DNA from 2 places in the Rhizobium sp. 01T437 genome. Region 1 is predicted to be linked to the other one. Evidence: predicted binding sites of a transcription regulator. Region 1 holds the regulator's gene; the other holds the start of a gene.
What was found. Region 1 encodes LexA, which represses DNA repair genes until DNA is damaged. Its sites were predicted from a motif close to TGTTCNNNNTGTGTTCNG; they were not measured.
Positions count from the first base shown of each region.

Region 2: AC1DM5_RS17955 (DUF5680 domain-containing protein) is a predicted target of LexA. The motif match lies at 12,813-12,830, and genes of this name have one in related genera.

Region 1 is NZ_JBFTPM010000001.1:590,329-606,675, forward strand. It holds gene AC1DM5_RS03020 (GlsB/YeaQ/YmgE family stress response membrane protein) at 1-68, opposite strand, end outside; gene AC1DM5_RS03025 (GlsB/YeaQ/YmgE family stress response membrane protein) at 81-335, opposite strand; gene lpdA (dihydrolipoyl dehydrogenase) at 439-1,902, opposite strand; gene AC1DM5_RS03035 (GNAT family N-acetyltransferase) at 1,919-2,497, opposite strand; gene AC1DM5_RS03040 (SGNH/GDSL hydrolase family protein) at 2,500-3,141, opposite strand; gene AC1DM5_RS03045 (pyruvate dehydrogenase complex dihydrolipoamide acetyltransferase) at 3,163-4,515, opposite strand; gene AC1DM5_RS03050 (pyruvate dehydrogenase complex E1 component subunit beta) at 4,531-5,916, opposite strand; gene pdhA (pyruvate dehydrogenase (acetyl-transferring) E1 component subunit alpha) at 5,932-6,978, opposite strand; gene AC1DM5_RS03060 (FtsB family cell division protein) at 7,125-7,445, opposite strand; gene eno (phosphopyruvate hydratase) at 7,592-8,866, opposite strand; gene AC1DM5_RS03070 (methyl-accepting chemotaxis protein) at 9,342-11,153, shown strand; gene kdsA (3-deoxy-8-phosphooctulonate synthase) at 11,167-12,015, opposite strand; gene AC1DM5_RS03080 (VOC family protein) at 12,012-12,899, opposite strand; gene lexA (transcriptional repressor LexA) at 13,097-13,822, shown strand; gene AC1DM5_RS03090 (ComEC/Rec2 family competence protein) at 13,803-16,178, opposite strand.
Region 2 is NZ_JBFTPM010000008.1:42,424-58,770, reverse strand. It holds gene nuoK (NADH-quinone oxidoreductase subunit NuoK) at 1-94, shown strand, start outside; gene nuoL (NADH-quinone oxidoreductase subunit L) at 102-2,099, shown strand; gene AC1DM5_RS18005 (NADH-quinone oxidoreductase subunit M) at 2,099-3,610, shown strand; gene nuoN (NADH-quinone oxidoreductase subunit NuoN) at 3,625-5,070, shown strand; gene AC1DM5_RS17995 (biotin--[acetyl-CoA-carboxylase] ligase) at 5,070-5,834, shown strand; gene AC1DM5_RS17990 (ribonuclease J) at 5,852-7,522, shown strand; gene mce (methylmalonyl-CoA epimerase) at 7,525-7,929, shown strand; gene AC1DM5_RS17980 (DUF1467 family protein) at 8,040-8,315, shown strand; gene AC1DM5_RS17975 (hypothetical protein) at 8,631-8,909, opposite strand; gene proS (proline--tRNA ligase) at 8,908-10,230, shown strand; gene AC1DM5_RS17965 (lipoprotein-releasing ABC transporter permease subunit) at 10,248-11,552, shown strand; gene AC1DM5_RS17960 (ABC transporter ATP-binding protein) at 11,604-12,287, shown strand; gene AC1DM5_RS17955 (DUF5680 domain-containing protein) at 12,291-12,752, opposite strand; gene dnaE (DNA polymerase III subunit alpha) at 13,066-16,347, shown strand, end outside.

The sequences.
Region 1 (16,347 bases):
AGCTTGCCCGCGAGCCAGCCCGCAAGTCCGCCGACGATGATTGCCGAAATCCAGCCGATGCCTTCCATCCTGTCTTTACCCTACGCTATCGCCCTTGCGATCAGCACCACGACAATGGCGCCGACAGTGGCGTGGATGATCTGAACCACCAATGCATTTTCAATGCCCAGAGAAATCCCCAATGCATTGAACAAAAAACCGCCCACGAACGCGCCGATGATGCCGCTGAGCAGGCACCGTATCAATCCGCCCCCGCCAACGACCAGGCTTGCGAGGAAACCCGCGACCAGACCGATCAGCAGAAAGACGAGAAGCGACTGCGTGCTCATAGACATGATGATTTCCTTTCGTTTTTTCCACCCCGGGAGGGGAATGGATTTTCCATCCCGGGCGATGGCGCTCCGCCACGCCGGGGATAGAGGGCGCACAAGGAAATTATCAAGCGTTCAGAACGCGACCGTAAGCATCCAGCACGCTTTCCTTCATCGTCTCCGAAATGGTCGGATGCGGGAAGATCGTGTGCATCAGTTCTTCTTCCGTCGTCTCCAGGTTCATGGCGACCACGAAGCCCTGGATGAGTTCGGTGACTTCGGCGCCGACCATGTGGGCGCCGAGCAGTTCGCCGGTCTTCTTGTCGAAGATCGTCTTGACCAGACCCTGGTCTTCGCCGAGCGCGACAGCCTTGCCGTTGGCGCTGAAGGGGAAGCGGCCAACGCGGATATCGCGGCCCAGCTCCTTGGCCTTTGCTTCGGTGAGACCGACAGATGCGACCTGCGGGTTGCAATAGGTGCAGCCCGGGATCTTCAGCTTGTCCATCGGATGAACGTTCGGCAGACCGGCAATCTTCTCGACACAGACGACGCCTTCATGCTCGGCCTTGTGGGCCAGCAGCGGCGGGCCGGCAACGTCGCCGATCGCGTAGATGCCGGGCACATTGGTCTTGCCATAGCCGTCGATGACGATGAAGCCACGATCGGTCTTCACGCCGACAGCCTCGAGACCGATGCCTTCGACATTGGCCTGCACGCCGACGGCCGAGATCATGCGGTCTGCGGTGATCGTTTCCGTCGTGCCATCCTTCTTCTCGATGGTGGCAGTGATCGAGTTTGCGCCCTTCTCCACCTTGGCGACCTTGGCCTCCAGATGGATCTTCATGCCCTGACGCTCGAACTGCTTCTTGGCGAGAGCGGAGATTTCCACATCCTCGACCGGCATGACCTGGCTCATGATTTCAACGACAGTGACGTCGACGCCCATGGTGCGATAGAAGCTTGCAAATTCAATGCCGATTGCGCCCGAGCCCATGACGAGCAGAGACTTCGGCAGTTCGTCGGCCTTCATTGCCTCGAAATAGGTCCAGATGAGCTTACCATCCGGCTCGATGCCCGGCAGCGCGCGTGGACGGGCGCCGGTCGCAACGATGATGTGCTTGGCTGTATAGGTGCCTTCGCCGAGCGCGTTCTTCGGCACCGGACCCATCGGCTCCATCGGCTTTTTCGTCGTCTTGGAAACCACGATCTCGGCCAATTGCGAACCAGAAGAGGGCTTGGTTATCTTTGCCTCACCCCAGATGACATCGACCTTGTTCTTCTTGAACAGGAAGCCGACGCCGTTGTTCATGCGATGCGCAATACCGCGCGAACGGGTGACGATCGCCTTGATATCGGGCTTGATCGTGCCTTCCAGCACCAGTCCGTAATCCTTGCCGTGCTGGGCGGTATGCAGGACGTCAGCCGAGCGCAGCAGCGCCTTGGTCGGAATGCAGCCCCAGTTGGAGCAAATGCCGGCGAGATGTTCGCGCTCGACGCAGGCGACCTTGAGGCCGAGCTGCGCGGCGCGGATGGCGGCGATATAGCCGCCGGGACCGGAACCGATGACGATAACGTCGTAGGATTGAGCCATTGCTTTCCTGCCTTTGTTACGCTCCCGCTCGGGTCATGAGAACCCATGCGTGCTTTTTGCTGTTATCGAAGAGCGGCACGGCATTCATGCGCGCCGCTTCCGAAAATCCGTTTCTTCTGTAAAGCGACAGAGCCGCTTCGTTACTATCCGACGTGATCAGGCTGACCGGCAGCCCGTCTGCCCTTGCGAGCTGATCTTCCAGAAGCCTCTTGCCGATGCCGATACCGCGCATATGGCGATAGACCGCGAGACTGCCAATGAACCAGTGTCCGATCACCGATCTCTGCATCGCCAGCATCGGCTCTATGGCCGGATGCCGCGCTTCGAGATCACGTATGCCTTCATCCACCTCATAACCGATCGCCATTCCGGCGATCTCGTCATAGGCCTCGCCGATGACGGCATTCTTCCAGCCGCCGAGCGCCTCATCGCTCATCTTCAGCCGGCCTCGCTCCAGCGGCGTATCGCTCATGCCGCTTGCGACATCGGCAAACCAGAGCCATGAGGCAAAGCCGTGAGAAGCAATATCCGCCAGTATCGCCAGTTCCGAAGCATCCCGGCGGGAGGCCTGTCGGAGAGCGAGAAAGGCAGTCATCGTCAGAGGCCCAGCATCATCCGCACGATGGGCTCAAGGCCGCGACCGAGCGCACGCGTATTCTCCGCATCGAGGTGAATACCGTCGATCGGCGTGGTCCTGGCGACGGAATTGCCGTCGAAGAAGCCGCAGCCGAGTTCATCGGCGAGGTCACGGTAAAGCGTCGGAAGCTTTGCCGATTCCTCGATACCACCGGGGAACGATGCCGCGAAGGGCACATTGCCCGTCGCGCAGATTGCCGGCGGCGCCACGATCAGGATCTCTGGCCCGTCGAATTCGAAGGGCCAGGCATGATTGCGGATCAGGCGCACCAGACGGCCGATGCCCTGGCATGCGGCAAAGGCCGAGCCGGCAACGACCGGCTTCATGTCGTTGGTGCCGAGCAGCAGGATGACGAGATCGAGCGGCGCATGCGTCTGCAGGACAGTCGGCAGAATACGCGCGCCATTGCGATCGCAATCGGCAAGATGGTCGTCAAAGGCGGTGGTGCGGCCGTTCAGGCCTTCCGCGATGACGCGAACTCCGCTCCCGAGCGTTGCCTGAAGCACGCTCGGCCAGCGGTTCTCATAGGCATGACGGCCGATCGTGACGGCGTCATAGCCCCAAGTCAGCGAGTCACCATAGCAAAGAACAGTCTTCGTCATGTCCGCCCTCCCGCGTCCTGCTTAGACCAGCATGCCCATCGGATTTTCGATGTAGCCCTTGAAGGCCTGCAGCAGCTCAGCACCGAGAGCACCGTCAACGCAACGATGGTCAGTCGAGAGCGTCACGGTCATGACCGTCGCAATGGCCATTTCGCCGTTCTTGACGATAACGCGCTGCTCACCCGCGCCGACTGCGAGGATGGTCGCATGCGGCGGGTTGATGACGGCTGCGAAGTTCTTCACGCCCATCATGCCCATGTTGGAGACCGAGGTCGTGCCGCCCTGATATTCCTCAGGCTTCAGCTTGCGATCTTTCGCGCGCTTGCCGAGATCGCGCATCTCGTTGGAGATGGTCGACAGCGTCTTCTCCTCGGCCTTGCGGACGATCGGGGTGATCAGGCCGCCAGGGATCGAGACAGCCACGCCGACATCGGCATGCTTGTGCTTGACCATGGCATTTTCGGTCCAGGAGACGTTGGCATCCGGAATGTCGCGCAGCGCCAAAGCCATGGCCTTGATGACCATGTCGTTGACCGAAAGCTTGTAGGCTGGAGCGCCGTCCTTGCGGGGAGCGGCGTCGTTCAGCTGGGCACGCAGCGCCATCAGCGCGTCGAGTTCGCAATCGACCGAAACGTAGAAGTGCGGAACGGTCTGCTTGGATTCGACGAGGCGACGGGCAATCGTCTTGCGCATGCCGTCATGCGGCACGAGCTCGTAGGAGCCCGGCTCGAAGAGTTTGAGTACGGCTTCATCCGAAGCACCCTTCGGAGCGGCAGCGGCCGGAGCCGGTGCAGCAGCCTGCGGGGCAGCGACAGCAGCCGGAGCAGCCTTGGCGCCACCACCTGCAGCGGCCGCTTCGACATCGCTCTTGACGACACGGCCATGCGGACCGGTGCCGGCAACGGCGGAAATATCGATACCGGCTTCCTTGGCGAGACGGCGAGCAAGCGGCGACGAGAATGTGCGCGCGCCAGCCGAGGAGGCGGCAGCCGGGGCAGCGGCCGGAGCCACCGGTGCCGGAGCGGGTGCTGCCTCAGCCTTCGGTGCTTCGGCTGGTGCCGGAGCAGCTGCAGCCTTCGGCGCCGGAGAGGCGGAGCCGGCACCGCTTGCGGCGGCGGCGGCGACATCTTCGCCATCGGCGGCGAGAACGGCGATCAGGGCGTTGACCTTCACGCCTTCGCTGCCGGCCGGAACGACGAGCTTGGCGACGGTGCCTTCGTCGATGGCTTCGACTTCCATCGTCGCCTTGTCGGTCTCGATCTCAGCGATCACATCGCCGGACTTGACCTTATCGCCTTCCTTGACCAGCCACTTGGCCAGATTGCCTTCTTCCATGGTCGGAGAGAGGGCGGGCATCGTGATATTGATCGGCATCGAAAGGCCCTCCCCTTATTTGTAGCAAACGGCTTTCACCGCATCGACCACTTCGCCGACATTCGGAAGCGCGAGCTTCTCGAGGTTGGCGGCGTAAGGCATCGGAACGTCCTTGCCGGCAATCGTCAGGATCGGCGCATCGAGGTAATCGAAGGCCTGCTGCATGACGCGGGTGGCGATTTCGGTGCCGACGGAGTTCTGCGGATAACCTTCTTCGACGGTGACCAGACGGCCGGTCTTCTTGACCGATTCGATCACGGTCGGAAGATCCATCGGGCGAAGCGTGCGCAGATCGATCAGTTCGACATCGATGCCGAGCTTTTCGAGTTCGGCGACCGCCTTCGTGGCATAGGTCATGCCGATGCCGAAGGAGACGACGGTGACATCCTTGCCCGGACGGTGGATGCGGGCCTTGCCGATCGGCAGAACGAAATTATCGAGCTTAGGCACATCGAAATGCTGACCGTAGAGAATTTCGTTTTCGAGGAAGACGACCGGGTTCGGATCGCGGATCGCGGCCTTGAGCAGACCCTTGGCGTCGGATGCCGTGTAGGGCATGACGACCTTCAGGCCGGGGATCGCGCTGTACCAGGCGGCGTAATCCTGGCTGTGCTGGGCGCCGACGCGAGCAGCCGCGCCGTTCGGGCCGCGGAAGACGATCGGAGCACCCATCTGGCCGCCGGACATGTAGAGCGTCTTGGCAGCCGAGTTGATGATCTGGTCGATCGCCTGCATGGCGAAGTTGAAGGTCATGAACTCGACGATCGGCTTCAGCCCAGACATCGCAGCGCCTACACCGACGCCGGCAAAGCCGTGCTCGGTGATCGGGGTGTCGATGACGCGGCGAGCGCCGAATTCCTGCAGAAGACCCTGGGTAACCTTGTAGGCGCCCTGATATTCGGCAACTTCCTCGCCCATGACGAAAACGTTGTCATCGGCGCGCATTTCTTCGGCCATGGCGTCGCGAAGCGCTTCGCGCACCGTCATCGACACCATCTCGGTACCGGCCGGGATTTCCGGATCGTTCGGCACGAAAGCCTTGGGCTCGGCCGGAACCGGAGCAACTGCCGCCGGCTTTTCTTCCTGGGCAACAGGTGCCGCAGCGGCCGGAGCTGGCTGAGCGGCAGCAGGCGCGGCGGAAATCGCGTCGGCGGATTCGCCGTCCTGCAGCAGGATAGCGATCTTGGCATTCACCTTGACGTTTTCGGTGCCGGCCGGAACCAGCAGCTTGCCGATGACGCCTTCATCGACGGCTTCGACTTCCATCGTCGCCTTGTCGGTTTCGATTTCAGCGATCACGTCACCGGACGTGACCTTGTCGCCTTCATTCTTGAGCCACTTGGACAGTGTGCCTTCTTCCATCGTCGGAGAAAGGGCGGGCATGAGGATATCGATAGGCATGGGTTCCCTCCCCGATTAGAGCAGAATGTCAGTGTAGAGCTCGGATGCATCCGGCTCCGGATCGGCCTGGGCGAAATCGGCGCTGTCGGCGACGATATCGCGGACTTCCTTGTCGATCGCCTTCAGATCGTCTTCGGTTGCCCAGCCCTTTTCCATCACGCGCAGGCGAACCTGCTCGATCGGGTCCTGCTCGGAGCGCATCTTCTGCACTTCTTCCTTGGTACGGTACTTCGCCGGGTCCGACATGGAGTGGCCGCGGTAGCGATAGGTCAGCATTTCAAGGATGATCGGGCCCTTGCCCGAGCGGCAGTGCTCGAGCGCCTCATCGGCAGCAGCCTTGACGGCACGAACGTCCATGCCGTCAACCTGGACGCCCGGAATACCGAAGCCGGAACCGCGAAGCGAATAGTTCGACTGAGCCGTCGCGCGCGCCGTCGAGGTGCCCATAGCATAACGGTTGTTTTCGACGATATAGACGATCGGCAGCTTCCAGAGAGCAGCCATGTTGAAGCTCTCGTAGACCTGGCCCTGGTTGGCAGCACCGTCGCCGAAATAGGCAATCGAGACCGAGTTGTTGCCGCGATACCTGTTGGCGAAGGCGAGACCGGTGCCGAGCGACACCTGCGCGCCGACGATGCCGTGACCGCCGTAGAAATGCTTCTCCTTGGAGAACATGTGCATCGAACCGCCCTTCCCGTGGGAATAGCCGTTGCGGCGGCCGGTCAGCTCGGCCATGACGCCGCGTGCTTCCATGCCGGTGGCCAGCATGTGGCCGTGGTCGCGATAGGCGGTGATGACCTGATCGCCTTCCTTCTGCGCCATCTGCATGCCGACGACGACAGCTTCCTGACCGATGTAAAGGTGACAGAAACCACCGATGAAGCCCATGCCGTAAAGCTGGCCCGCCTTTTCCTCGAAACGGCGGATGAGCAGCATCTCGCGATAGGCCTTCAGCTCCTCGTCGCGATCGAAATCGGCGATAGGACCACCGTTCGATGCCTTGGCTGCGGATTTCGCACTGTTTTTGCGGCTGGAAACGGTCGCGGTTTTGCGCAACGCCATTCAACCCTCCCTATGGGTTTATCGGTTCTCGGGTGGCGCGTACCATAGGGAAGAAAAATGACCACAGCAATGCCATATTTGCATGGCTCATATTCGCAGGTAAATTATTGATAAATAACAGGAATTTTTGATTAACCGAAATTCGGTTAATTGCGATAGTGATTGTAAATGACAATCTCATCCGCGCGCGACATATTGAGCTGATATCGCGCCTTTTCGTCGAGCATATCCTTGTCCAGCGAGCCATCACTCAAGAGCGCCACTTGCGCCTCCAGATGCTCACGCTTGACCTTCAGCACAGCCAATTCCTTCTCACGCGCAACACGCTGGCGCTCGAACGCCTCCGTCGCACGCAGACCATAGTCACCATGGATGCAATGATAACCGAAATAGGAGAGGAAGGCGACCGTCATGGCCGGAATGACGAAGCGGCCAGTCTTTCTCTTCTTATGATGCTTTGTCCACATACACGCATGCTCTAACGCATTACCAATCGTTTCAATTTAGCGCGCAGAGATTAACCGTTCGTTGACTCAACGCCCATCACGGGCAGACTCAACAAAAAAACCCGCGCCGGAGCGCGGGTTCCAAATGCCTGATTTTTCAGTTCGTATTAGCCGCGGATGATGGAGCGGCCGGCATACTGAGCCTGCGGGCCGAGACCTTCTTCGATGCGGATCAGCTGGTTGTACTTGGCAAGGCGATCCGAGCGCGACAGCGAGCCGGTCTTGATCTGGCCGCAGTTGGTGGCAACTGCGAGATCGGCGATCGTGGAATCTTCCGTTTCGCCCGAGCGGTGCGACATGACGGCAGTGTAGGCTGCCTTGTGCGCGGTGTTGACGGCGTCGAGCGTTTCCGTCAGCGAGCCGATCTGGTTGACCTTGACGAGGATCGAGTTGGCAACGCCCATGCGGATACCGTCACGCAGGCGAGCCGAGTTGGTGACGAACAGGTCATCGCCGACGAGCTGGCACTTTTTGCCGACGAGATCGGTCAGTGTCTTCCAGCCTTCCCAATCGTCTTCTGCCATGCCGTCTTCGACGGAAATGATCGGGTACTTGCCGACGAGTTCGGCGAGGTATTCGGCCATTGCGCCCGGTTCGAGCGTGCGACCTTCGCCTTCCATCACATACTTGCCGTCCTTGAAGAATTCCGTCGAGGCGCAATCGAGGCCGAGATAAATGTCCTCGCCCGGCTTGTAGCCGGCCTTCTCAACCGACTTCATGATGAAGTCGAGGGCTTCCGGAGCGCTCTTCAGGCCCGGTGCAAAACCGCCTTCGTCGCCGACATTGGTGTTGTGCCCCTGGGCGGCAAGTTCCTTGCGCAGCGTATGGAAGACTTCCGAGCCCATGCGGACGGCTTCACGGATCGAGTCTGCGCCAACCGGCAGGATCATGAATTCCTGGAAATCGATCGGGTTGTCGGCATGCGCGCCACCGTTGATGATGTTCATCATCGGAACCGGCAGCAGGCTGGCCGAAGCGCCACCGACATAACGGTAGAGCGGCAGGCCGGAAGCTTCCGCGGCAGCCTTGGCAACGGCGAGCGAAACGCCGAGGATCGCGTTAGCGCCGAGGCGCGACTTGTTCGGCGTACCGTCGAGCTCGATCATGATCTTGTCGATCTGGATCTGGTTTTCGGCGTCGATGCCGCCGATGGCGTCGAAGATCTCGGTGTTGGCGGCTTCGACGGCCTTTTCGACACCCTTGCCGAGGTAGCGCTTGCCGCCGTCACGCAGTTCGACGGCTTCATGCGCGCCAGTCGAAGCACCCGAGGGAACAGCCGCACGGCCCATGCTGCCGTCTTCGAGATAGACATCGACTTCGACGGTGGGGTTACCACGGCTATCGAGAATCTCGCGGGCGATGATATCGGTAATTGCAGTCATGATTTTTTCCTGCTCGGTGGGTGGATAAATCGTTTGAAACCGTCTTAATCGAAGGTGCGCAAATTACAATGCCGCAATTTTGCACGTTCAGGCAGCGCATCAGACGTGGCCTATAGCACAATCATGTCAGGGTTTTGAAGGGAACGGCAGTCGCCGGTCAGCATATCCCACCCATCGAAAGACGATAAACTGTTTATCCGGGCAGAATGTTGGCAAGCCGCCGCCGTCGGCAGCAACCCACGGCTGAAAATTCCTGCAACAGCCCCAATTTTGGACGGCTTCCCGCCCTTTGATTTCAGCCTTCGGTAACCATCCCAGTCTAATTTTAAGAGCTTGAGTGAGACCCTCAAAAGTCAGTCATGCCAGCCGCTCGGGCAAATATGGAACGGCTTGGACGAGCAGCTGCGGTTTCCCTCAAAAACAACCAGTACGGGATTTTATCGACTCTCTTGGCGGCATTTCATACGAGGCACAGATGAAACTTAATATTGCACGCAGCCTTGCCATTTTCGGTGCCGTTGTCATCCTCGGACTGGTGACCTCCATCGGCTTGCAGAATTACGCGTTCAACATGCTTCGCGTGAACGGACTGATGTATAAACAGATCATCTATGGCAAGGATCTCGTCGCCGATATTCTCCCGCCGCCGCTCTATGTCATCGAACCCTACATGCTCGCGCTCGAAGCCGTCGAGCAACCGGCCTCGGCAACGGCCAATATCGAACGCATCCGAACGGTTCTGAAGCCGGCTTATGAAGACCGCCGCAAATACTGGTCAGAAACGCCGCTCAGCGCCGATCTCAAGCGCAAGCTTCTCGATGACGTTCTCGTCAAGGGCGACGCCTTCTGGCAAGTCATGAATGAGGAGGCGGTGCCTGCAATCCTCAAGGGCGACAAGGCCGCCGTAGAACCGGCGCTCATCAAGCTTGCGACGAATTTTCATGTTCACGAAAAGGCCGTGAACGAACTCGTGGCGATGGCGAACGCCTTCCAGGCGGATGCCGAAAAGCAGGCTGCCGAACAGACGGAACTGCTCTCCACCGTTACACTATCGGCCGCCGCGCTTTCCTTCGTGCTCATCGTTGCCGGGCTCTACATGTTCCGCCGGCGCGCGATCGTGCCGCTATCGGCGATGCGCGACTACATGGCGGTTCTCGCAAACGGCGACTATTCCCGCGAAGTTCCCTATGTCAGACGATCCGACGAAATCGGAGAAATGGCGCGTGCAGTCACGGTCTTTCGCGAATCGGCGGAAGAACGGAACGCCATCCGCGCGCACCAGGACGAGGAACGGCAGGCACAGATGCGCCGCGATGCCGAACTCGACGCATCGAAGAGCGTGGAGAATGCCACGCGTCAGCGCGTCATCGAGAGCCTGAGCGCCGGCCTGGAGCGTCTTTCACGCGGCGACCTGACCGTGCGTCTCGACGAGCAGTTCGCCAACACTTATGAAAAGCTTCGCGAGACCTTCAATACCAGCATCATCATTCTTTCCGATGCCATGAAGGACATTTATGCCGCCACGAATACGGTCGGCGACAGTTCGCGCGAAATCGCACTCAGCACCAATGATCTGGCACAGCGCACCGAGAGCCAGGCTACCTCACTCGAGCAGGCGGCTTCGGCGCTGGATCAGATCACGGTCACGGTGAAAAACTCCTCGGAGCGTGCCCAGGAAGCCAATGCGATGATGTCGGCTACGAAGGAGAGTGCGGCGCATTCCGCCGAGATCGTTCGCGAAGCGGTTACCGCGATGGAGAAAATCGAGGAATCAGCGGTCAAGATCGGCGATATTATCAACGCCATCGATGAGATCGCCTTTCAGACCAATCTTTTGGCGCTCAACGCAGGCGTCGAGGCAGCACGCGCCGGAGACGCCGGGAAAGGCTTTGCCGTCGTCGCTCAGGAAGTCCGCGAGCTCGCTGGCCGCTCCGCCAATCTCGCCAAGGAGATCAAGCTTCTCGTCGAGACGTCGTCGCGGCAGGTTTCCGCGGGCGTGGCACTTGTCAACCGCACCGGTGAGGCACTCGGCGATATAGACCGCCAGGTGCTGCAGGTGACGGCGCTGATCGAAGCGATCGTGCGCTCGTCTTCGGAACAGTCGGTCGCGCTCGTCGAGGTCAACGCTGCCGTCAACCGCATGGATCAGGTGACACAGCAGAATGCGGCGATGGCCGAAGAGACGAACGCCGCCTGCCAGGAACTCGGCAACGAGGCGTCCCATCTCGGGCGCATGCTCTCCCGCTTCGCACTGGAGGAAAGGCGCCCGTCCCGCGCGGCAGCCTGATGCTGCCTGTCGTTCAGGCGGCCTTGGCGATCGCGTCGAAGGCGAGAAGCTTCTCGAGAAGCCGTGGCATATCCTTGAGATAGACCATGTTCGGCCCGTCACAGGGCGCGTTATCCGGGTCCTGATGGGTTTCGATAAAGACACCGGCTACGCCGACAGCCACGGCTGCACGGGCCAGCGTCTCCACGAACTGCCGCTCTCCGCCGGAGGTTTCCCCCTGCCCGCCAGGCTGCTGGACGGAATGCGTGGCGTCGAAAATGACGGGCGCGCCCGTTGCTGCCATGATTGGCAGGGAACGCATGTCGGAGACCAGCGTATTGTAACCGAAGGAAGCGCCGCGCTCGCAGAGCAAGATGTTCGGATTGCCGCTCTGGTTTAGCTTGCCGAGCACGTTCTTCATATCCCAAGGCGCCAGGAACTGGCCTTTCTTGACGTTGATAACGCGACCGGTCTTTGCCGCAGCCACCAGGAGATCTGTCTGACGAGACAGGAAGGCCGGTATCTGCAGGATGTCGACGACCTTGCCCACTTCGGCGCATTGTTCTTCAGTGTGGATGTCGGTCAGAACCGGAATGCCGAGTTCCTTCTTGAGATCGGCAAAAACCTCCAGCCCCTTCTCAAGGCCGACACCGCGTTTGCTCGACAAGGAAGAGCGGTTCGCCTTGTCGAACGAGGTCTTATAGACGAGCCCGATGCCGAGCTTGGTGCACAGTTCCTTCAACGTGCCGGCAACCATGAACGCATGGTCGCGGCTTTCCATTTCGCAAGCGCCGGCAATCAGCGACAGGCGTGCGGCATTGGAGAAGGTGACTTTGCCGGCGCCCTCGCCGACCGTCACAACGGAATTGGTAGTGGAGCTCATGATGTTTCCTCGAAAGCGAAGAGCACGCCCTGACCGGGCGCGGGCTTCACCAGAATACGGTTGCCCTTGCGTGTATAGGTCACCCCGTTAGCAGCCAAATGCGCTTCTGTCACGGCCAGATCGCCAACGGCAAAGAGGATTGCCCGGCCGCGCAGGCCGCGATCGATATTCGGCGTCGCCAGATCGAAATAGGCCTCCAGCCCCTGCGGGGTCATCAGGCTGATCTTTGCGTTTCCAGTGGGGACCTCCAGCCCGAAACTCGTGACATCAGCAGAAGCGGCTTTTACCGCCGAGCCAACGAACTCGCCGAAGGCTGTCGGGTCAGGGGCTCCGAGCGCGATCTCGGCAATGCCTGTCACGCCGTTGGCGTGGGTCTCCAGCACGTTGCGATCGGTTGGAAGCGGGTTGATGCGCTCGACAGCGAAGAGAAAGAAATCCGGTGCCCGGAGGTCGGCAGCGAAGGCAAGCCGGAAGCCGGCGATGCTTTCCGTGCCATCCGGCATTTTCACTGGGCGTTCGAACTGTAGCACAGAACCAGCACTGATGCTGCCCTTCACGAATCGAGCATGTTCATGCTTCGCATCCGCTGTCGCGAAGGCGATGGCGGACAGTCCCTCGCTACCGCAGCGGAAGCGGAAAGCCTGATTGCGGGCCGTGAAGACATTGCCCTCACGTGCCGTCTCCTCGCTCTCCTCGACGCTCGCGACACCGAGCGGCTCAAGATAGGTTTTGTCGGCAAAGAAAACGCAGGCATTCTCCGTGCCGAAGGGGTGGCGGGCATCGGGCGCGACGGTAAAGCCCAGCTTGCCCAGCCTTTCGCGGGCTAGGTCGATATCGGTAACCGGCAAAACGAGATGATCGATCGGAAGCGTGTCTTGGCTCATCGGTTCTTCTCCCAGCAATCACAAGGAGATGTGCTTCAGCAAGCCTCGTGAAGCAAGGCCAGACAGGCCTAAGGGCGATAAAAATCAAATTCTCGACAGATTGAACAGAAGTTTTACGAAAATTTAGCTACTTGCGGAACACATATGGAACATATAGTGTCCGTTCTGGATTTGTTTCAAGACTGGGGTTAGACGCCATGCTCACGCGCAAACAACAGGAACTCCTTCTTTTCATTCATGAAAGGATGAAGGAGTCAGGCGTTCCACCGTCTTTCGACGAGATGAAGGACGCACTGGATCTGGCCTCGAAATCGGGTATTCACCGGCTGATCACGGCGCTCGAAGAACGCGGCTTCATTCGCCGGCTTCCGAACCGGGCGCGCGCGCTCGAAGTCATCAAACTGCCGGAAGCCTACAGCCCGAGCCTGCAGCCTCGGCGCGGCTTTTCGCCGAGCGTCATCGAGGGCAGCCTCGGCAAGCCCCAGCCCGTAGCACCTCCTGCCTCGGCAAAGCCAGCACCTGCTGCCGATAACGGCAATGCGGTCTCCGTTCCCGTCATGGGCCGCATCGCCGCCGGTGTTCCCATCTCGGCAATCCAGAACAATACGCATGACATCACCGTTCCCGCCGATATGCTCGGCTCCGGTGAACATTATGCGCTCGAAGTTCGCGGCGACTCGATGATCGAAGCCGGCATCTTCGATGGCGACACGGTCATCATCCGCAATGGCAGCACGGCCAATCCGGGTGATATTGTCGTCGCACTCGTCGATGACGAGGAAGCAACGCTCAAGCGCTTCCGCCGCAAGGGCGCATCGATTGCGCTCGAGGCTGCAAACCCCGCTTACGAGACCCGCATTTTCCCGCCGGATCGCGTCAAGGTCCAGGGCAAGCTCGTCGGTCTCATTCGCCGCTATCACTGACCGGTGACAGATTGGCGTCTGCGAATGTGTTGCTGCGCCAATTATAGGCGCGGTGGCGTATCCAGGGTCGCCCCAATGTGTCGAATGCGGTTGCGACCTCAACTCCCTTATCAGTGAATCGAAGTTCGACAGAACCTGTCTTGCGCAGCGTCTCGCCGGTAAAGAGCAGCGCGCCGGAACGACAACGGTCGAAGCGCAATCGGACAGGGGTCACGACAATATCAGCCGTATCGCAAGCTGGCCCGAGATAGGCAGCATTGTCGATGACAGTCAGTTTCTTTCCGTTACCGAGCAAAGTGGTGCACCAGGCGCCCTTCAGGCAGGAGAAGCGTGACGGCGGGCCGACGGCGACTGCCTGTCTCATTGCCGCTCCGGCTTCATTCCGTTGATCGGGTGACAGTTGCAGTCTTTTGCCATCAGGCGCAGTGGGCGCCTTGGCAGTTTGGAGCATAACCGGCTTCCGATGCTCTTCGATGGCAAGTGCCCTATGCCATTGTTCGAAGATGAAGGCGGGCGGCTTTTCACGGTTCGAAGCCATCGCCTCTGCATCGATTATAGCGACCAGACCGCCATCTTCGGAGATGGCGATGTCGGGCATCGCCTCTGACGGAAGCAGTACAATAGCGAGCGTCGAGACCGCGATAATTGCCGTTCCCATGTGCCGCAGCCGGGTTCTGAGCAGGGTCAGCAGCAGAAATCCGAAAACGGCGGTCGGGAAATACCAGCCGGGCAAGCGGCCTACATCTATGTTGCCGCCCCACCCCGCTACTGCCTTTGCGATGGTGATCACCAGATCAAGCCCGAAGCCTACCACCGGCCATAGCCAGCCGTCCAGACCAAACGGCATCAGCAGCATTGCCAGCATCCCGGCCGGCATGACGATGAAGGTGATGACCGGCATGGCCGCGAGATTTGCCGGCAGGCCATAGGCAGTCAGCCGGTGGAAATGCTCGATCGAAAACAGCGCCGTCGAGAAACCACCGATCAGCGACGTCAGGAAAACGCCACCGAAGAAGCCACCAACCATGAAAAAGGGCTTCATGATCGGCAGCTTGGCAAAGGCATTCTCCCGCATCGGCCGCCCCTTCCAGAGGTCGTATCCGGCGACCAGGGCAAGCGTTGCAGCAAAGGACATCTGGAAACTCGGCCCCAGCACCTCCGATGGCGAGACCCCGAGGATCACGAGAGCGGATAGCGCCACGTTTCTGAGACTGATCGACGGCCGGTCGAAGAAGACCGCAACCAGCATAATCGCCATCATGATGAAGGCGCGTTCGGCGGAGACGGCAAAACCCGAGATCAGATAGTAGGCCGTCACCGCAGCGAGCGCGCCGGCCGCCGCGATCTTCTTGATCGGCCATGCCTGGGCAATACCGGGAAAAAGACTGAGGATGACACGCAGGCCGACAAAGAAGATGCCGGCGGAGAGCGCCATATTGAGGCCGGAGATCGCGATGATATGCGCAAGGCCGGATTGCCGCAGCGCCTCCGTCGTTTCATCCGAGATCGCCCGTCTCTCATCGGTGACAAGGGAGGCGGCAAAGGCCCCGGTGTCGCCGGGCAGCGTGGAGCGGATCCGATCGCCAATGCCGCTTCTCAGGCGGTAAAGCCACTCCAGGGTGGTCTCACCGACCGAGCCAGCTTGCTCCGGCTGTTCTGCAACCCTCTTCGGTGCTCCATAGAAGAAGCCGTTGGCACCAATGCCGTCAAAATAGGCATTGAAGGCAAAATCATTGAGGTGGGGGAGTGCTGGTCCTGCCGGAGGCGTGAGACGCGCCCTGCCCTCGATGACGTCGCCGAGTTCGAACGGCTGGGTGGCCCCGCGGACCAGCACGGAGATGCGTTCGGGCGGACGCTTGATCTCAGGAGCATCCGTGCCGGTGACGTCAAGAATATAACGCCAGCGCCCTTGGCCATCGCCTTCTCGGCGTTCGATCCGGCCGGACACCGTTCTCGTTACGGCTGAATCGAGGATCAGGGTCTTTGCCCGCCATGTTTCGATCTGCGCGGAGAGCATTCCACCGGCAAAAAGAAACAGAGCAAGCAGCGTCGCCCGCAGTTTCGTCCGGGCATAACCGCAGAGCGCAACGGCAATAAGGAGAACAAGCAGGCAGAGACCGAGCGACACGGCCGGAAAGTCCGAGGCCGCCAGAAACCAGGTCGCGGCACCCGCACCAAGGAAGACCGGCGAGAAGAGGAGGAGGCGACCGTGGCCGGCCTCTTCGGCGGCCATACGCATCGACGACCCGACGTATCGTTTCGCAACAGTCACCAATCGCCATCGAAATGGGATCGCAACCTGCGTACGAGCCGATTGCGTCATAATGGCGCGCGGGGCAATGCCAGCAAAATCCATCTTTTGATCAATGGATTGCTCTTGTCGTTCTCTTGTCTCTAACCCCGCCATAATCGCCTGGACCCGCCCCCGGATACTGGCAGAATGCAACCTGAAATCAAAACGAGCAAACAATAATCGATTGAAATAAGAGGAAAATTCACAGGAGCGAAAATCCAGTCAAATCATG
Region 2 (16,347 bases), on a different contig from region 1:
TGCTGAAGCGGCGATCGGTCTTGCAATTCTCGTTGTCTTCTACCGCAACCGCGGTTCGATCGCGGTCGAAGACGTCAATATGATGAAGGGCTGAGCGGCTCATGTTCCTCTATAAGGCTATCGTCTTCCTTCCCCTGATCGGCGCGATCATCGCCGGCCTCTTCGGCCGCGCGATCGGCGCCAAGGCGTCGGAATATGTCACCTGCGGCCTGATGATCATCGCCGCCGTCCTGTCCTGGGTCGTTTTCTTCACGGTTGCGCTCGGCCATCCGGAAGGCGTGATCAAGGTCGAGGTTCTTCGCTGGATCCAGTCCGGCGGCATTGACGTCTCCTGGTCGCTGCGTGTCGATACGCTGACCTCGGTCATGCTGATCGTCGTCAATACGGTCTCGACCCTGGTGCATATCTACTCGATCGGTTACATGCACACCGATCCGCATCGCCCGCGCTTCTTCGCTTATCTGTCGCTCTTCACTTTCGCCATGCTCATGCTGGTGACCGCCGACAACCTCGCCCAGATGTTCTTCGGCTGGGAAGGCGTGGGTCTGGCCTCGTACCTGCTGATCGGCTTCTGGTACAAGAAGCCCTCGGCATCGGCAGCTGCAATAAAGGCCTTCATCGTCAACCGCGTCGGCGACTTCGGCTTCGTGCTCGGTATTGCCACCGTCTTCGTGCTGTTCGGCTCGATCAACTTCGACACGATCTTCGCCAATGCTTCGACCTTCGCTCCGGCGGAAGGCGGCGGCGAAGCCGGCGAAGTGATCCTGAACCTCTTTGGCATGCATCTCGACAAGGCGCATGCGCTGACCGGCGCCTGCCTGCTGCTCTTCATGGGCGCAATGGGTAAGTCGGCACAGTTCCTGCTGCACACCTGGCTGCCGGATGCCATGGAAGGCCCAACCCCGGTATCCGCACTCATCCATGCCGCAACAATGGTGACCGCCGGCGTCTTCCTCGTCGCCCGCATGTCGCCGCTTTTCGAACTGTCGCCGGATGCGCTCGTCGTCGTGACGGTTATCGGCGCAATCACTGCCTTTTTCGCGGCGACCGTTGCTCTTGTGCAGAACGACATCAAGCGCGTCATCGCCTATTCCACCTGCTCGCAGCTCGGCTACATGTTCGTGGCGCTCGGCGCCGGGGCCTATGGCGCGGCGATCTTCCATCTCTTCACGCATGCCTTCTTTAAGGCGCTGCTCTTCCTTTGCGCCGGCTCGGTCATCCATGCCGTCGATGGCGAGCAGGACATGCGCTACATGGGCGGCTTGTGGCCGCATATTAAAGTTACTGCTGTCCTGATGATCATCGGCACGCTGGCGATCACCGGTTTCGGCATTCCCTTCACGCCGATCGGCTTTGCTGGCTTCTTCTCCAAGGATGTCATCGTCGAGGCGACCTATGCATCGCATTCGCCGGCTGCGGGCTTCGCCTTCACGCTGCTCGTTATTGCCGCGCTTTTCACGAGCTTCTATTCCTGGCGCCTGATCTTCATGACCTTCTTCGGCAGGCCGCGCGCTTCGCATGAAGTCATGCATCACGTCCATGAATCGCCACAGGTCATGCTGGTGCCGCTCTATATCCTGGCGATCGGCGCGGTCGTCGCGGGCGTGCTCTTCGAAGGCCGTTTCTACGGCGAGGAATATGCCGAGTTCTGGAAGGGCGCGCTCTTCACCGGTGCCGAGAACGAACTGGTGGAAGAATTCCATCATGTTCCGGTATGGGTCGGCCTCAGCCCCTTCATCGCCATGCTGCTCGGTTTCGTGACCGCCTGGTACATGTACATCAGGTCGCCGTCGACGCCGCGCAAGCTCGCCGAGCAGCACCGTGTGCTCTATCAGTTCCTGCTCAACAAGTGGTACTTCGACGAGCTCTATGACTTCCTCTTCGTCCGCAGCGCCAAGGCGCTTGGCAACTTCCTGTGGAAGAAGGGTGATGTCGGCGTCATCGATACCTACGGTCCGAACGGCATTGCCGCCCGCGTCGTCAACGTCACCGACCGCGTCGTGCGCCTGCAGACCGGCTACCTCTATCACTATGCCTTCGCGATGCTGATCGGCGTTGCGGCGCTTGTTACCTGGATGATGCTCGGGAGTTCCTTCTGATGACCGATTGGCCTATTCTTTCAACGGTCACCTTCTTGCCGCTCGTCGGCGTGGTGCTCTTGTTGCTGATGAACGGCGAAACCGAGAACGGCCGCAAGAACGTGCTGTGGATTTCGCTGATCACCACGGTCTTCACCTTCATCCTCTCGCTCTTCATCTGGATCGGCTTCGACAACGCCAATCCAGGCTTCCAGATGATCGAGCAGCATAGCTGGCTCGGCACCGGCATCGGCTACCATGTCGGTGTCGACGGCATCTCCATGCTGTTCATCATCCTCTCGACCTTCCTGATGCCCTTCTGCGTGCTGGCAAGCTGGCTCTCGATCGAGAAGCGGCTGAAGGAATACATGATCGCCTTCCTCATCCTCGAAGTGATGATGGTCGGTGTCTTCGTCTCGCTCGATATCGTTCTCTTCTACGTCTTCTTCGAAGGCGGCCTCATTCCGATGTTCCTGATCATCGGCGTCTGGGGCGGTGCGAACCGCGTCTATGCGAGCTACAAGTTCTTCCTCTACACGCTGCTCGGCTCGGTTCTGATGCTGCTCGCCATCATGGCGATGTACTGGCAGGCCGGCACGACCGACATCACCGCGCTGCTGGCCTACAAGTTCCCGCCGGCAATGCAGACCTGGCTGTGGCTTGCCTTCTTCGCCTCCTTCGCGGTGAAGATGCCGATGTGGCCGGTCCACACATGGCTCCCGGACGCACACGTCCAGGCGCCGACGGCCGGTTCCGTCATCCTGGCAGGCGTGCTCCTGAAGCTCGGCGGCTACGGCCTGATCCGCTTCTCGATCGGCATGTTCCCGGTCGCTTCGGATCATTTCGCGCCGCTCGTCTTCGCGCTGTCCGTTATCGCTATCATCTACACCTCGCTGGTCGCGATGATGCAGGACGACATCAAGAAGCTGATCGCCTATTCCTCGGTCGCTCACATGGGCTACGTGACGATGGGCATTTTCGCGGCGAACGCTCAGGGCCTGCAGGGTTCGATCTTCCAGATGCTGTCGCACGGCATCGTCTCGGGCGCGCTCTTCCTGTGCGTCGGCGTCGTCTATGACCGTACCCACACCCGCGAAATCGCGGCCTATGGTGGCCTGGTCAACAACATGCCGAAATACGCGGTGGCCTTCATGGTCTTCACCATGGCGAATGTCGGCCTGCCGGGCACTTCGGGCTTCATCGGCGAATTCCTGACGCTGATCGGTGTCTTCCGCGCCAACACCTGGGTTGCGCTCTTTGCCGCCACCGGTGTCATCCTCTCGGCTGCCTATGCGCTCTGGCTCTATCGCCGGGTGATCTTCGGCGCGCTGGAGAAGGAAAAGCTGAAGGCTCTGCTCGACCTTTCGCCGCGTGAAAAGGTCATCCTTTATCCGCTGGTCGCGCTCACTATTTTCTTCGGCGTCTATCCGGCTCCGGTCTTCGATGCGACCGCAGCTTCCGTAGACCATCTGATCAACAGCTATTCGGCCGCAGTGCAGGCAGCGCAGAATGTTGCGCTGTCGATGAAATGACGGGACTTTAGGACATGACTGCTGAAACAATCTCCCTGAGCCTGTACCTGTCCGCGCCGGAAATCATCCTCGCGATCGGTGCCCTCGTACTGCTCATGATCGGCGTCTTTGCGGGTGAGCGGTCTGGTCCGCTCGTCAGCACGCTGGCGATGATCGTGATTGCTATCTCCGGCCTCTGGTTGGTCTTCGTCCCTGGCGACGGGCTTGCCTATGGCGGTGTTTATCTCGCTGACGGCTTCGCACGCTTTATGAAGGTGCTGGCGCTGATCGGCTCCTTCGTCGCGCTGTTCATGTCGATGGGTCTCGCCAGAGAAAACCAGCTCGACAAGTTCGAGTTCCCGGTTCTTCTGGTGCTGTGTACGCTCGGCATCATGCTGATGATCTCGGCCAACGACCTGATCGCGCTCTATCTCGGCCTTGAGCTGCAGTCTCTGGCGATCTACGTCATCGCTGCGATCAACCGCGACAGCCTTAAGTCGACGGAAGCCGGCTTGAAGTATTTCGTGCTCGGCGCACTCTCCTCGGGCATGCTGCTCTACGGCATGTCGCTGGTTTACGGCTTTACTGGCCATACGCACTTTGCCGATGTCGCCCAGGCGTTGACGGTCGAAGGCACGCGTTCGCTCGGTCTGATCTTCGGCCTCGTCTTCATCCTCGCCGGCATCGCCTTCAAGATCTCGGCCGTTCCATTTCACATGTGGACGCCGGACGTTTATGAAGGCGCGCCAACCCCGGTCACTGCCTTCCTGGCGAGCGCACCGAAGGTTGCCGCCATGGCGATGATGACCCGTATTGTCATCACCGCCTTCGAGCCGGTGCTGACCGACTGGCAGCAGGTCATCGTCTTCATTTCGATCGCCTCGATGCTGCTGGGTTCGTTCGCGGCCATCGGCCAGAAGAACATCAAGCGACTGATGGCCTATTCCTCGATCGGTCACATGGGTTATGCGCTGGTTGGCCTCGCAGCCGGCAACCAGACGGGCGTCACAGGCGTCATGCTCTACATGGCGATCTACATGGTCATGACCCTCGGCTCCTTCGCCATCATCATGTCGATGCGCCGCAAGGACGGCACGGTTGTCGAGAATGTCAGCGATCTCGCCGGCCTGTCGACGACGAACCCCTTCATGGCTGTCGTGCTGACAGCACTGATGTTCTCGCTCGCCGGTATCCCGCCGCTCGCCGGTTTCTTTGCGAAGTACTTCGTCTTCGTCGCCGCCATCGAAGCCAAGCTCTATGCGCTTGCTGTCATCGGTGTCCTGGCTTCGGTCGTCGGCGCTTACTACTACCTGCGCGTCATCAAGCTGATGTGGTTCGATGAGGCGACCGGCGAATTCGCCCGCGTCTCCGGCTCGCTGCGCCTCGTCTTCGGTCTCTCCGGCCTCTTCGTCGCTGCCTATGTTCTCATCGGCGGTCCGATCGGTGGTGCGGCAGAGCTCGCTGCGGCAACGCTGTTCTGATGGCTTCCGACAAGCGGCGCCGGATATCGCTCGGCGATATCAGGCACGAGGCCTTGTCGGATACGTCGTCGACCAACACGGAATGCCTTGCCCGGGCTCGGGCAGGGGACAGCGGTCTGCTCTGGGTGACCGCCGAACGACAGACCGGCGGCCGGGGCCGCCGGGGCCGTCCCTGGGTTTCAGAGCGCGGCAATCTCTACGCCTCACTTCTCCTCATCGATCCGGCGCCGATGGAGCGCCTTGCCTCCCTGCCGCTGGCAATCGCCGTCGCCGTGCACCAGGCGATCCGCAGTGTATTGCCGCCCGGCGCCGAGCCGCTGGAGGTGAAGTGGCCGAACGATATCCTGATCGGACGCAAGAAGACCTGCGGCATCCTCGTGGAAGGCGAACGACTGGCGGATGGCCGCCATGCTGTCGTGATCGGCATCGGCATAAATGTATCGGTCATGCCGGACAATCCTATCTATCCCGTCACCTGCCTGCGCGGTCAGGGAAGTGCGGCTTCGCCCGAAGAGCTCTTCGCCCATCTCTTTGCCTCCATGGCCGAGACGCTTGATATCTGGGATGAAGGGCAGGGTATCGCCGAGGTCACGGCTCGGTGGCGCGCTGTCGCCTGCGGTATTGGCGAAAAGATAACCGTGAATCTGCCCGACAGGTCGATTTCAGGGTATTTCGCCGGGATAGATGATAATGGCCTGTTGATGCTCGATACCGGCGCAGGCAGGATAATGCCGATTGCGGCCGGCGATGTATTCTTTGGATAGTGGAAAAAACAAACATTATGGCGAAACAGGACGAACTGGTATTTCTGCCCCTGGGCGGCGTCGGCGAGATCGGCATGAATCTCGCGCTGTACGGCTACGGCCCGGCGGATCATCGCCAGTGGATCATGGTGGATTGCGGCGTCACCTTTCCGGGCCCGGATCTGCCGGGTGTCGATCTCGTCCTGCCGGATATCCGCTTCCTTGCCAATGAGCGCAAGAACCTCAAGGCGATCATCATCACCCACGCCCATGAGGATCACTATGGCGCGCTCGCCGATCTCTGGCCGGGCCTCAACGTGCCGGTCTATGCCTCGCCCTTCACGGCCGGCCTGCTGGAAGCCAAGCGCAATTTCGAGAAGGATGCGATCGGCGAAGTACCCGTGACGATCTTCAAGGCCGGCGATACGATCAATGTCGGCCCCTTCAGCATCGAGGGTGTCGCCGTCAATCACTCGATCCCCGAGCCCATGTCGCTGGTGATCCGCACGCCGCTCGGCAATGTCATCCACACCGGCGACTGGAAGATCGACCACGAGCCGTCGCTCGGACCTCTGACCGACGAGGCGCGCTTCCGTCAGATTGGCGATGAGGGCGTGCTGGCGTTGCTCTGCGACTCCACCAATGCGCTGCGCGACGGCGTTTCGCCCTCCGAGAAGGATGTCTCGGAGAGCTTGCGCAAGATCATCGAGAATGCCGAGGGGCGTGTGGCAATTACCACCTTCTCCTCGAATGTCGGCCGTATCCGCACTGTCGCCGAAGCCGCCGAAGCCGCCGGTCGCGAAGTGCTGCTGCTCGGAAGCTCGCTGAAGCGCGTGTGCGACGTTGCCCAGGACATCGGCCTGCTGGAGGGCGTAAAGCCCTTCATCTCCGAAGAGGATTACGGCTTCATCCCGCGTGACAAGGTCGTGGTGATCCTCACCGGCAGTCAGGGCGAGCCGCGCGCTGCCCTTGCCAAGCTCTCCCGCGACGAGATGCGCAATGTGGCGTTCACCGCCGGCGATATCGTTGTCTTCTCCTCGCGTGCCATCCCCGGTAACGAGAAGGCGATCCAGGACATCAAGAACGGTCTCGTAGAGCAGGGCGTTCACATCATCACCGACACAGAGGCGCTGGTGCATGTCTCCGGCCATCCGCGCCGCAACGAGTTGCAGAAGATGTACGAGTGGACACGGCCGAAAGTCGTTGTGCCCGTACATGGCGAGGCAACGCATCTGACGGCGCACAAAGAGCTTGCCGAGCAGTCCGGCATTCCGACGGTGCCGCGTGTGCGCAATGGCGATGTGCTGCGGCTCGCCCCGGGACCGGTCGAGGTGATCGACGAGGCGCCGCATGGCCGCATCTACAAGGATGGGTCACTGATCGGTGACTTCGATGAGATGGGCATCGGCGAGCGCAAGAAGCTTTCCTATGTCGGCCATGTCGCCCTCAGCATCGTGCTCGACAGCCGCTACGACATCATTGGCGAGCCCGATCTCGTGGCGATCGGCCTGCCGGTCTATGACGACGAGGGCGAAGATATGGAAGATGGGTTGTTCGACGCCGCGATCGGGGCGTTCGAGAGCATTCCACGCGCCCGCCGCAAGGATATCGACATGGTACAGGAGGCTCTGCGCCGCGCCGTGCGCGCTGCCGCCAATCATACCTGGGGCAAGAAGCCTCTCGTCACGGTCTTCATCACCAGGGTCTGATGATGCTTGGCCGGGTGAACCATATCGCCATCGCCGTGCCTGATCTGGCCGCCGCAGTCGCGAGCTATCGCGACACTCTGGGGGCAGCGGTCTCGCAGCCGCAGGCGCTACCGGCGCATGGCGTGACGGTCGTTTTCGTGGAGCTGCCGAATACCAAGGTGGAGCTGCTGGAGCCGCTCGGTGAAGCCTCGCCCATTGCGGCCTTCCTCGAGAAGAACCCGTCGGGCGGAATGCACCACATCTGCTACGAGGTCGCCGATATTCTCGCTGCCCGCGATCGGTTAACGGCATCGGGGGCTAGGGTGCTTGGCAATGGCGAGCCGAAGATTGGCGCGCATGGCAAGCCGGTGCTTTTCCTCCACCCGAAGGACTTCTTCGGTACGCTGATCGAGCTGGAACAGGTCTGAAGCTCTGCGTCAGAGTGACCTAAATCGCCCACCGCCTTTGAACTGGCCGCCATTCCGGCTTATAAGCAGCCAAAACCAGCCGCTAAGGCGCCATATCGACGGGAACCAAGATGTTTCAGGCCTTCCTTCAGGGGTTCGCAGTTTATTTCATTATCTGGTGGATCACGCTTTTCGCCGTGCTGCCGATCGGCCTGCGCACTCAGGCGGACGATAATGATGTTGTGCTGGGCACCGTGCCGAGCGCGCCGACCCGTTTTCGTCCGGGTTTCGTTTTTTCGCTGACGACGCTCATTTCAGGTGCAATTTACGGCTTCTGGTATATCTGTTCGACCTATTTCGGTCTCGGCTTCGATGCACTTCCACAAATAGGGCCTAGCTTCTATTAGGAATGGCTTTTGCTCAATCTTTGAGCAGATGTAAATGCAACCGCGAAAAATCTGTCATACGGACGTCATGCAAGTGAGGCAAAGAGCTTGCGTAACGGAAGGCGGGCTTACCTAACGAAAGGCGAGCTTGATTTTTCGGGAATGTCGGAAGCCGAAAAAGCAAAAAAAAACAAGGCTAAAAGCCTTGTTTTAATTATCGCGTGATCCTTAACCGTTACCGGGGCAGCGACGAGCGCGCCTAAGATCTGATCCTCCCAAGACTTGACCGCGAGTTCGGCAAGAATTTAACCTTCCTGCCTGTTTTGTGAGCTAAAGCTAGCTCAAAGATTGTGCTTTGTCATTAGCTTTTTTTGCATTTTTGCTACACTCACGCAAAATTTTTCTGTTGACAAGATTTGCCTTCAAGCCCTTATAAATACGCGCTTTTTCGCGCCTGCTCAATTTGTGGGCGCTAACATGCGTCTGCGGGAGGCAGCTGGCACGGGTCGCGGGTTTCCTTCCTGCCGCGAAGCGGCTATGAACGCTCCCATCTTTAACAAATGCCGTCGATTCCGCTTGGGTAAGCGGCGTCTCAACTGTACCGGAATCCGCCATGCGTCTGTCCCGCTTTTTCATACCCATTCTCAAGGAAAACCCCAAGGAGGCGGAAATCGTCTCTCACCGGCTGATGCTGCGCTCCGGTATGGTGCGCCAGCAGTCGCAGGGCATCTATTCCTGGCTGCCGCTCGGCAAGAAGGTGCTGGACAAGGTCAACAACATCATCCGCGAGGAGCAGAACCGCGCCGGCGCCATCGAGCTTCTGATGCCGACGCTGCAGTCGGCCGAGCTCTGGCAGGAGAGTGGCCGTTACGACGCCTATGGCAAGGAGATGCTGCGCATCAAGGACCGTCAGGACCGTCCGATGCTCTACGGCCCGACCAACGAAGAAGTGATCACGGATATCTTCCGTTCCTCCGTGAAGTCCTACAAGGACCTGCCGCTCAATCTCTATCATATCCAGCTGAAATTCCGTGACGAGATCCGTCCGCGCTTCGGCACCATGCGCTCGCGCGAATTCATGATGAAGGACGCTTACTCCTTCGACTTGACGCGCGAAGGTGCGGAACATTCCTACAACAAGATGTTCACCGCCTATCTGCGCACCTTCGATCGCCTTGGCCTGCGCGCCATTCCGATGCGCGCCGACACCGGCCCGATCGGCGGCGATCTCAGCCATGAATTCATCATCCTCGCCGACACCGGCGAGTCGGAAGTGTTCTGCCACAAGGATTTCGTCAATTTCGACATTCCCGTGGAAAATACGGATTTCGACAGCGTCGACGGCCTGAAGTCGATTTTCGACAAGTGGACGTCGCTTTATGCCGCGACCTCCGAGATGCATGACGAGGCGGCCTTCAACGCCATTCCGGAAGGCGAGCGTCTTTCTGCGCGCGGCATCGAAGTCGGTCATATTTTCTACTTCGGTACCAGGTATTCCGAGCCGATGGGCGCGAAGGTGCAAGGTCCCGATGGCAAGGAACATACCGTTCACATGGGTTCCTACGGTATCGGCCCGACACGCCTTGTTCCCGCCATCATCGAAGCATCGCATGATGAGAACGGAATCATCTGGCCGGAGTCGGTCGCGCCCTTCGATGTTGTGGTCATCAACATGAAGGCCGGCGACGAAGCCTGCGACGGCACCTGCGAGCTGATCTACGCGGCGCTGACGAAGGCCGGCAAGGATGTGCTCTATGACGACACGGACGACCGTGCCGGCACCAAGTTTGCGACCGCCGACCTGATCGGCGTGCCGTACCAGATCATTGCCGGTCCGCGCGCGGTCGCGAATGGCGAAGTGGAAGTGAAGGACCGCAAGACTGGCGCCCGCGAGACGATGACCATCGAGGCGGCGATCAACAGGTTCGTGGCTTAAAGAAAGACGGAGGCGAAATGGCAGAGGCAGCAGTGGACCGGAGTTCAAAATCCGGCTTGGGTCCGGCTGGCAAGCCATTTTCCACCTTCGAACGCCTTGTGGCATGGCGCTATCTGCGCGCCCGCCGCAAGGAGGCGTTCATCTCCGTCATTGCCGGCTTCTCCTTCGTCGGCATCATGCTGGGCGTTGCGACGCTCATTATCGTCATGGCCGTGATGAACGGGTTCCGCACGGAGCTCGTCTCGCGCATCCTCGGCATCAACGGCCACATGATCATCCAGCCGATCGATGGTCCCTTTACCGACTATGCCGACCTCGTGAAGAAATTCGAGGCCGTGCCCGGCATCAAGATGGCGTTGCCCTTGGTGGAAGGCCAGGTGCTTGCCTCCTCGCGGACGGGCGGCAGTACCGGTGCGCTGGTGCGCGGCACGCGCGCCGAAGACCTGACCAAGCTCAAGGCCGTCTCCGACAATATCAAGTCCGGCGACATGGTGGGTTTTGCTGCAGGCGACAGCGTTTTGATGGGCACGCGCATGGCCGACCAGCTCGGCCTGCGGGTCGGTGACCTGATTACGCTGACGTCACCGGAAGGTGATGTGACGCCGATGGGCGTCAATCCGCGCATCAAATCCTACAAGATCTCCGGTCTCTTCGAGATCGGCATGTCGGAATACGATTCCTCGATCATCTATATGCCGCTCGAGGAATCGCAGCTTTATTTCAATGCCGACGGGCTGGTGCAGTCGATCGAACTCTTCGTCAATAACCCCGACGATATCGACAATCTGAGGCCCAAGGTGGAGGAGGCGGCCGGTCGGCAGATAGCCATCACCGACTGGCGTCAGCGCAACCAGACCTTCTTCTCCGCCCTGGAGGTGGAGCGCAATGTCATGTTCATGATCCTGACGCTGATCGTGCTCGTGGCCGCGCTCAACATCATCTCCGGCCTCATCATGCTGGTGAAGGATAAGGGCAGCGACATCGCAATCCTGCGCACCATGGGTGCGAGCGCCGGCGCCATTATGCGCATCTTCTTCATGACGGGAGCGGCGATCGGCATCGTCGGCACGATCGCCGGCGTTTTGCTTGGCGTGCTCGTCTGCGTCAACATCGAGTCCATCCGCCAATTCTTCTCCTGGATCTCAGGCACCGTGATCTTCAATCCGCAGGTCTATTTCCTCAGCCAGCTGCCGGCGGAAATGGATGTGAGCGAAACGGTTTCTGTCGTCATCATGGCGCTGACTCTCTCCTTCATCGCGACGATCTTCCCCGCCTGGCGCGCCTCCCGCCTCGATCCCGTTCAGGCCCTTCGTTACGAATAAGGCCGTGATCCAAGGTCAAATCCAAGGCTCAATCCAAGGAATGCCGCATTCATGAAACGCAACGTCGTTCTCAAGCTTTCGGGCGTCGCGCGCCATTATGGCCAGGGCGAAACGCTGCTGACTATCCTCAAGGGTGCGGACCTCACCCTGTCGAGCGGTGAGATGGTGGCGCTGGTGGCGCCGTCCGGCACCGGCAAATCGACGCTGCTGCATGTCGCAGGGCTGCTGGAGCATCCCGACGGCGGCGAGGTAGTGGTCAACGGCCGCCCCTGTGATGGCCTTTCCGATGAGAAGCGCACGGCCATCCGCCGCGGCGAGATCGGTTTCGTTTATCAGTTCCACCATCTGCTGCCGGAATTCTCTGCGCAGGAGAACATCATGATGCCACAGCTCATCGCCGGCCTCTCATGGAAGGAAGCGGGCGAGCGGGCGAAGATGCTTCTGGATTACATGCGCATCGGCCACCGCGGTGCGCATCGCCCGGGCGAGCTTTCCGGCGGCGAGCAGCAGCGCGTGGCAATCGCTCGCGCCGTTGCCAATGCACCGAGCCTGCTTCTGGCCGACGAACCGACCGGCAATCTCGACCCGGAAACCGCCAGCTATGTCTTCGACGCTCTGGAGGCCCTGGTGCGCCAGTCCGGCCTTGCCGCGCTGATCGCCACACACAACCACGAGCTCGCCCGGCGCATGGACCGGCGCGTGACGATCTCCGACGGCAAGGTCGTGGATTTCTGATTATCAGGGGATAATCAGCCCGCCGCGATAATCGAGCTCATAGGCCTTCTGACCATCGACAAGGATGAATTCGTGGCCACGGAAATGCGTGCAGTCGCCTTCGCTCGTATCGACATAGCGCCCCAGCGAATGATCGAAGACCATGCCGCCGAGGAAGCGGCCTTGTTTGTAGAGCTGTGACAGCGCGGCGCTAATGATCGTGCCGGCGACAGTTCCGTCGATGATCCCGGGCTCGATGATCCGCCCGAAATAGTTCATCGCCCACACCGGCTTTTCCTCCAGCCACACCACTTCCTGACCGGCAAAATCCGTGCCGCCGAAATAGCTGTCGAGATAGCGCCAGATGCCGCGCTTGTAGCCGAGATCATGGGCGCCGATCCGATAGGAAGGCTGTGCCTTGGCGCCGGCAACATAAGTCTGCGATTTGGCTTCGACAATGAAGCCGTTGAGTTCCTGCGTGTCCATCGTCCCACTGCTCCGATGTTAACCATGTCCCGCAGAAGCGGGGGGTAAACCTGTTGACAATAGAACATACATGGAACAAATTAAAAACATAAGAGCAAACGGAGAGCCAAATGACTGACATGATCCGTGATATCGCAGCATTCACCTCCATCGCAATGTTCATTGCCAGCTTTTCGCTGATCGTCATGGCAATGTAAGAATTCAGGGGATCGCATGGCAGCCATGCGGTCCCGAAGCGGGACTTTTTCTGGACAGAATCGCCGACAATGCCGACAATGCGCACTCTTCAGTGAGGCGGTTCGAAAGGCAGATCATGGCGGATGCGGAAAAAGGTGCTGCTGGCGCAGTCGTCGGCGGAAAACCGGGCTTCGTCCATCTGAGGGTCCACTCCGCCTATTCGCTGCTCGAAGGCGCGCTGCCCCTCAAAAAGATCCTCTACAAGGCATCGGGCGACAGCCAGCCGGCAATCGCCATCACCGATACCAACAATCTTTTCGTCGCCCTGGAATTTTCCCAGAAGGCGCTGGAGGACGGTCTGCAGCCGATCATCGGCTGCCAGGTGTCGATCGACATGGAAGATGGCCTCGACACCGAGAAGCGAGGCGGTCAGCAGGCGCTGGTTAAATTGCCTTCGATCGTGCTTCTGTCAGCTACGGATGCGGGTTACGAGCGGCTGGTCGATCTCGTCAGCCGCGCCTATCTCGGCGGTGAGAGCAATCAGGCTGTCCATATCCGTTCCTCCTGGCTGGAGGAAATCGGTACCGAGGGGCTGATCGCTTTGACCGGTGCCTCGACCGGCCCTGTCGACATGCCGTTTAAGGACGGCCATGCTGCTGCGGCAGAGACGCGACTGCTGGCGCTGAAGCGCCTCTTCGGTGACCGGCTCTATGTCGAACTGCAGCGGCACGGAACCTACGACAAGCGCCACGAACAGAAGATCATCGGCCTTGCCTACAAGTATGATCTGCCGCTGGTGGCGACCAACGAGGCCTTCTTCCCGACACGAGACGATTACGACGCGCATGACGCGCTGATGGCGGTGGCCCACAACGCCATCGTTTCCGACGACAGCCGCTTCCGCCTCTCGCCGGATCATTATCTGAAGAGCCGTGCAGAGATGGAAAAGCTTTTCGCCGATCTGCCTGAGGCACTGGATAATACCGTCGAGATCGCACGGCGCTGTTCCTTCATTCTGAAGACCCGCAAGCCGATCCTGCCACGCTTCACCGGCGCGACCGATGATCCCGAGGAGGCCGAGCGCGCAGAATCGCTCGAACTTCGCCGCCAGGCGGAGGAGGGGCTGGATATGCGCCTTGCCGAGCTTGGAATGTCCGCCGGTTACGAGGAGAAGGATTACCGCGAACGGCTGGAATTCGAGCTCAGCGTTATCGAGCGCATGAAGTTCCCCGGCTACTTCCTGATCGTTGCGGACTTCATCAAATGGGCCAAGCAGCAGGATATTCCGGTCGGTCCGGGCCGCGGTTCGGGTGCGGGTTCACTGGTCGCCTATGCGCTGACGATCACCGACGTCGATCCGCTGCGTTTCTCGCTGCTCTTCGAACGCTTCCTCAATCCCGAACGTGTCTCGATGCCCGACTTCGATATCGACTTCTGCCAGGACCGCCGCGAAGAGGTGATCCGTTACGTGCAGCAGAAATATGGTCGCGAGCAGGTGGCGCAGATCATAACCTTCGGTTCGTTGCAGGCGCGCGCGGCACTGCGCGATGTCGGCCGCGTGCTGGAAATGCCCTACGGCCAGGTCGACAAGATCTGCAAGCTGGTGCCGAACAATCCCGCAAACCCGACGCCGCTTTCCAAGGCGATCGAGGAAGAGCCGAAGCTGCAGGAAGAGGCAGCCAAGGAACCGGTCGTTGCCCGCCTTCTGGATATTGCCCAGAAGATCGAAGGCCTCTACCGCCACGCCTCGACTCATGCCGCCGGCATCGTGATCGGCGACCGTCCGCTGTCGAAGCTCGTGCCGATGTATCGCGATCCGCGGTCCGACATGCCGGTCACCCAGTTCAACATGAAATGGGTGGAACAGGCCGGTCTCGTGAAGTTCGACTTCCTCGGCCTGAAGACGCTGACCGTGCTCAAGGTCGCTGTCGACTTCTGCCGGAAGCGCGGCATCGAGGTCGATCTTCCGAAGATCCCGCTCGACGACAAGAAGACCTACGAGATGCTTTCGCGCGGCGAGACGGTCGGCGTGTTCCAGGTTGAAAGTGCCGGCATGCGCAAGGCACTGATCGGCATGAAGCCGGACTGTATTGAGGACATCATCGCGCTGGTCGCCCTCTATCGCCCGGGTCCGATGGAAAACATTCCGACCTACAATGCCCGCAAGCATGGCGATGAAGAGCTGGAATCGATCCATCCGATGATCGACCATCTGCTCAAGGAAACGCAGGGCGTTATCGTCTACCAGGAGCAGGTGATGCAGATCGCCCAGGTCCTGTCGGGCTATTCGCTTGGCGAAGCCGATCTTCTGCGCCGCGCCATGGGTAAGAAGATCAAGGCCGAAATGGACCAGCAGCGCGAGCGCTTCGTCGTCGGCGCGGTCCAGAACGGCGTGTCGAAGCCGCAGGCCGACAACATCTTCGAACTGCTCGCAAAGTTCGCAAACTACGGCTTCAACAAGTCGCACGCTGCCGCCTACGCTATCGTCTCCTATCAGACGGCCTATATGAAGGCGCATTATCCGGTCGAGTTCCTGGCCGCGTCGATGACGCTCGATATGTCGAACACCGAAAAGGTCAACGACTTCCGCCAGGATGCCAAGCGCCTGGGCATCGAGGTCATCGCGCCCTCCGTCCAGACCTCCTTCCGCCAGTTCGAGACCGGCGACAACCGTATCTATTACGCGCTTGCGGCTCTCAAGGGTGTCGGTGAATCCGCTGTCGATCACATCGTCGAAATGCGCGGCGACAAGCCCTTTGCCAGCATCGAGGATTTCTGCCTGCGCATCGATCCGCGCCAGGTGAACCGCCGCGTGCTGGAAAGCCTGATCTATGCAGGCGCCTTCGATTGCTTCAACCTGGATCGCGCCCAGCTTTCGGCCGGTCTCGACCGCGTGCTCGGCTATGCGCAGCGCGCCCAGGAAAACAAACTGAGCGGCCAGTCGGATATTTTCGGCGGTGCGCTATCCTCGGGTCCGGAAAAGATCGCCTTGCCGCCGTTCTCGCCCTGGCTTGCCTCCGAGCGGCTGCTCAAGGAATTCCAGGTGCTGGGCTTCTACCTGACCGCCCATCCGCTCGACAGCTACAACAACATCCTTCAGAAGATGCGCGTACAGACCTTCGCGGATTTCTCGACGGCGGTGAAGCAGGGCGCTGCGAACGGGCGACTGGCGGGCACCGTCATTTCCAAGCAGGAGCGCAAGACGCGCACCGGCAACAAGATGGGCATCATCGTCTTCTCGGATTCCTCCGGCCAGTATGAAGCCGTGCTCTTCTCCGAAATGCTGAACCAGTATCGTGACATACTCGAGCCCGGGAAATCCTTCGTCATCACCGCGATCGGCGAAGAGCGGCCGGAAGGTGTCAGCCTGCGTCTGCAGACCATCCAGTCGCTGGAGGAAAAGTCGCTGCAGATGCAG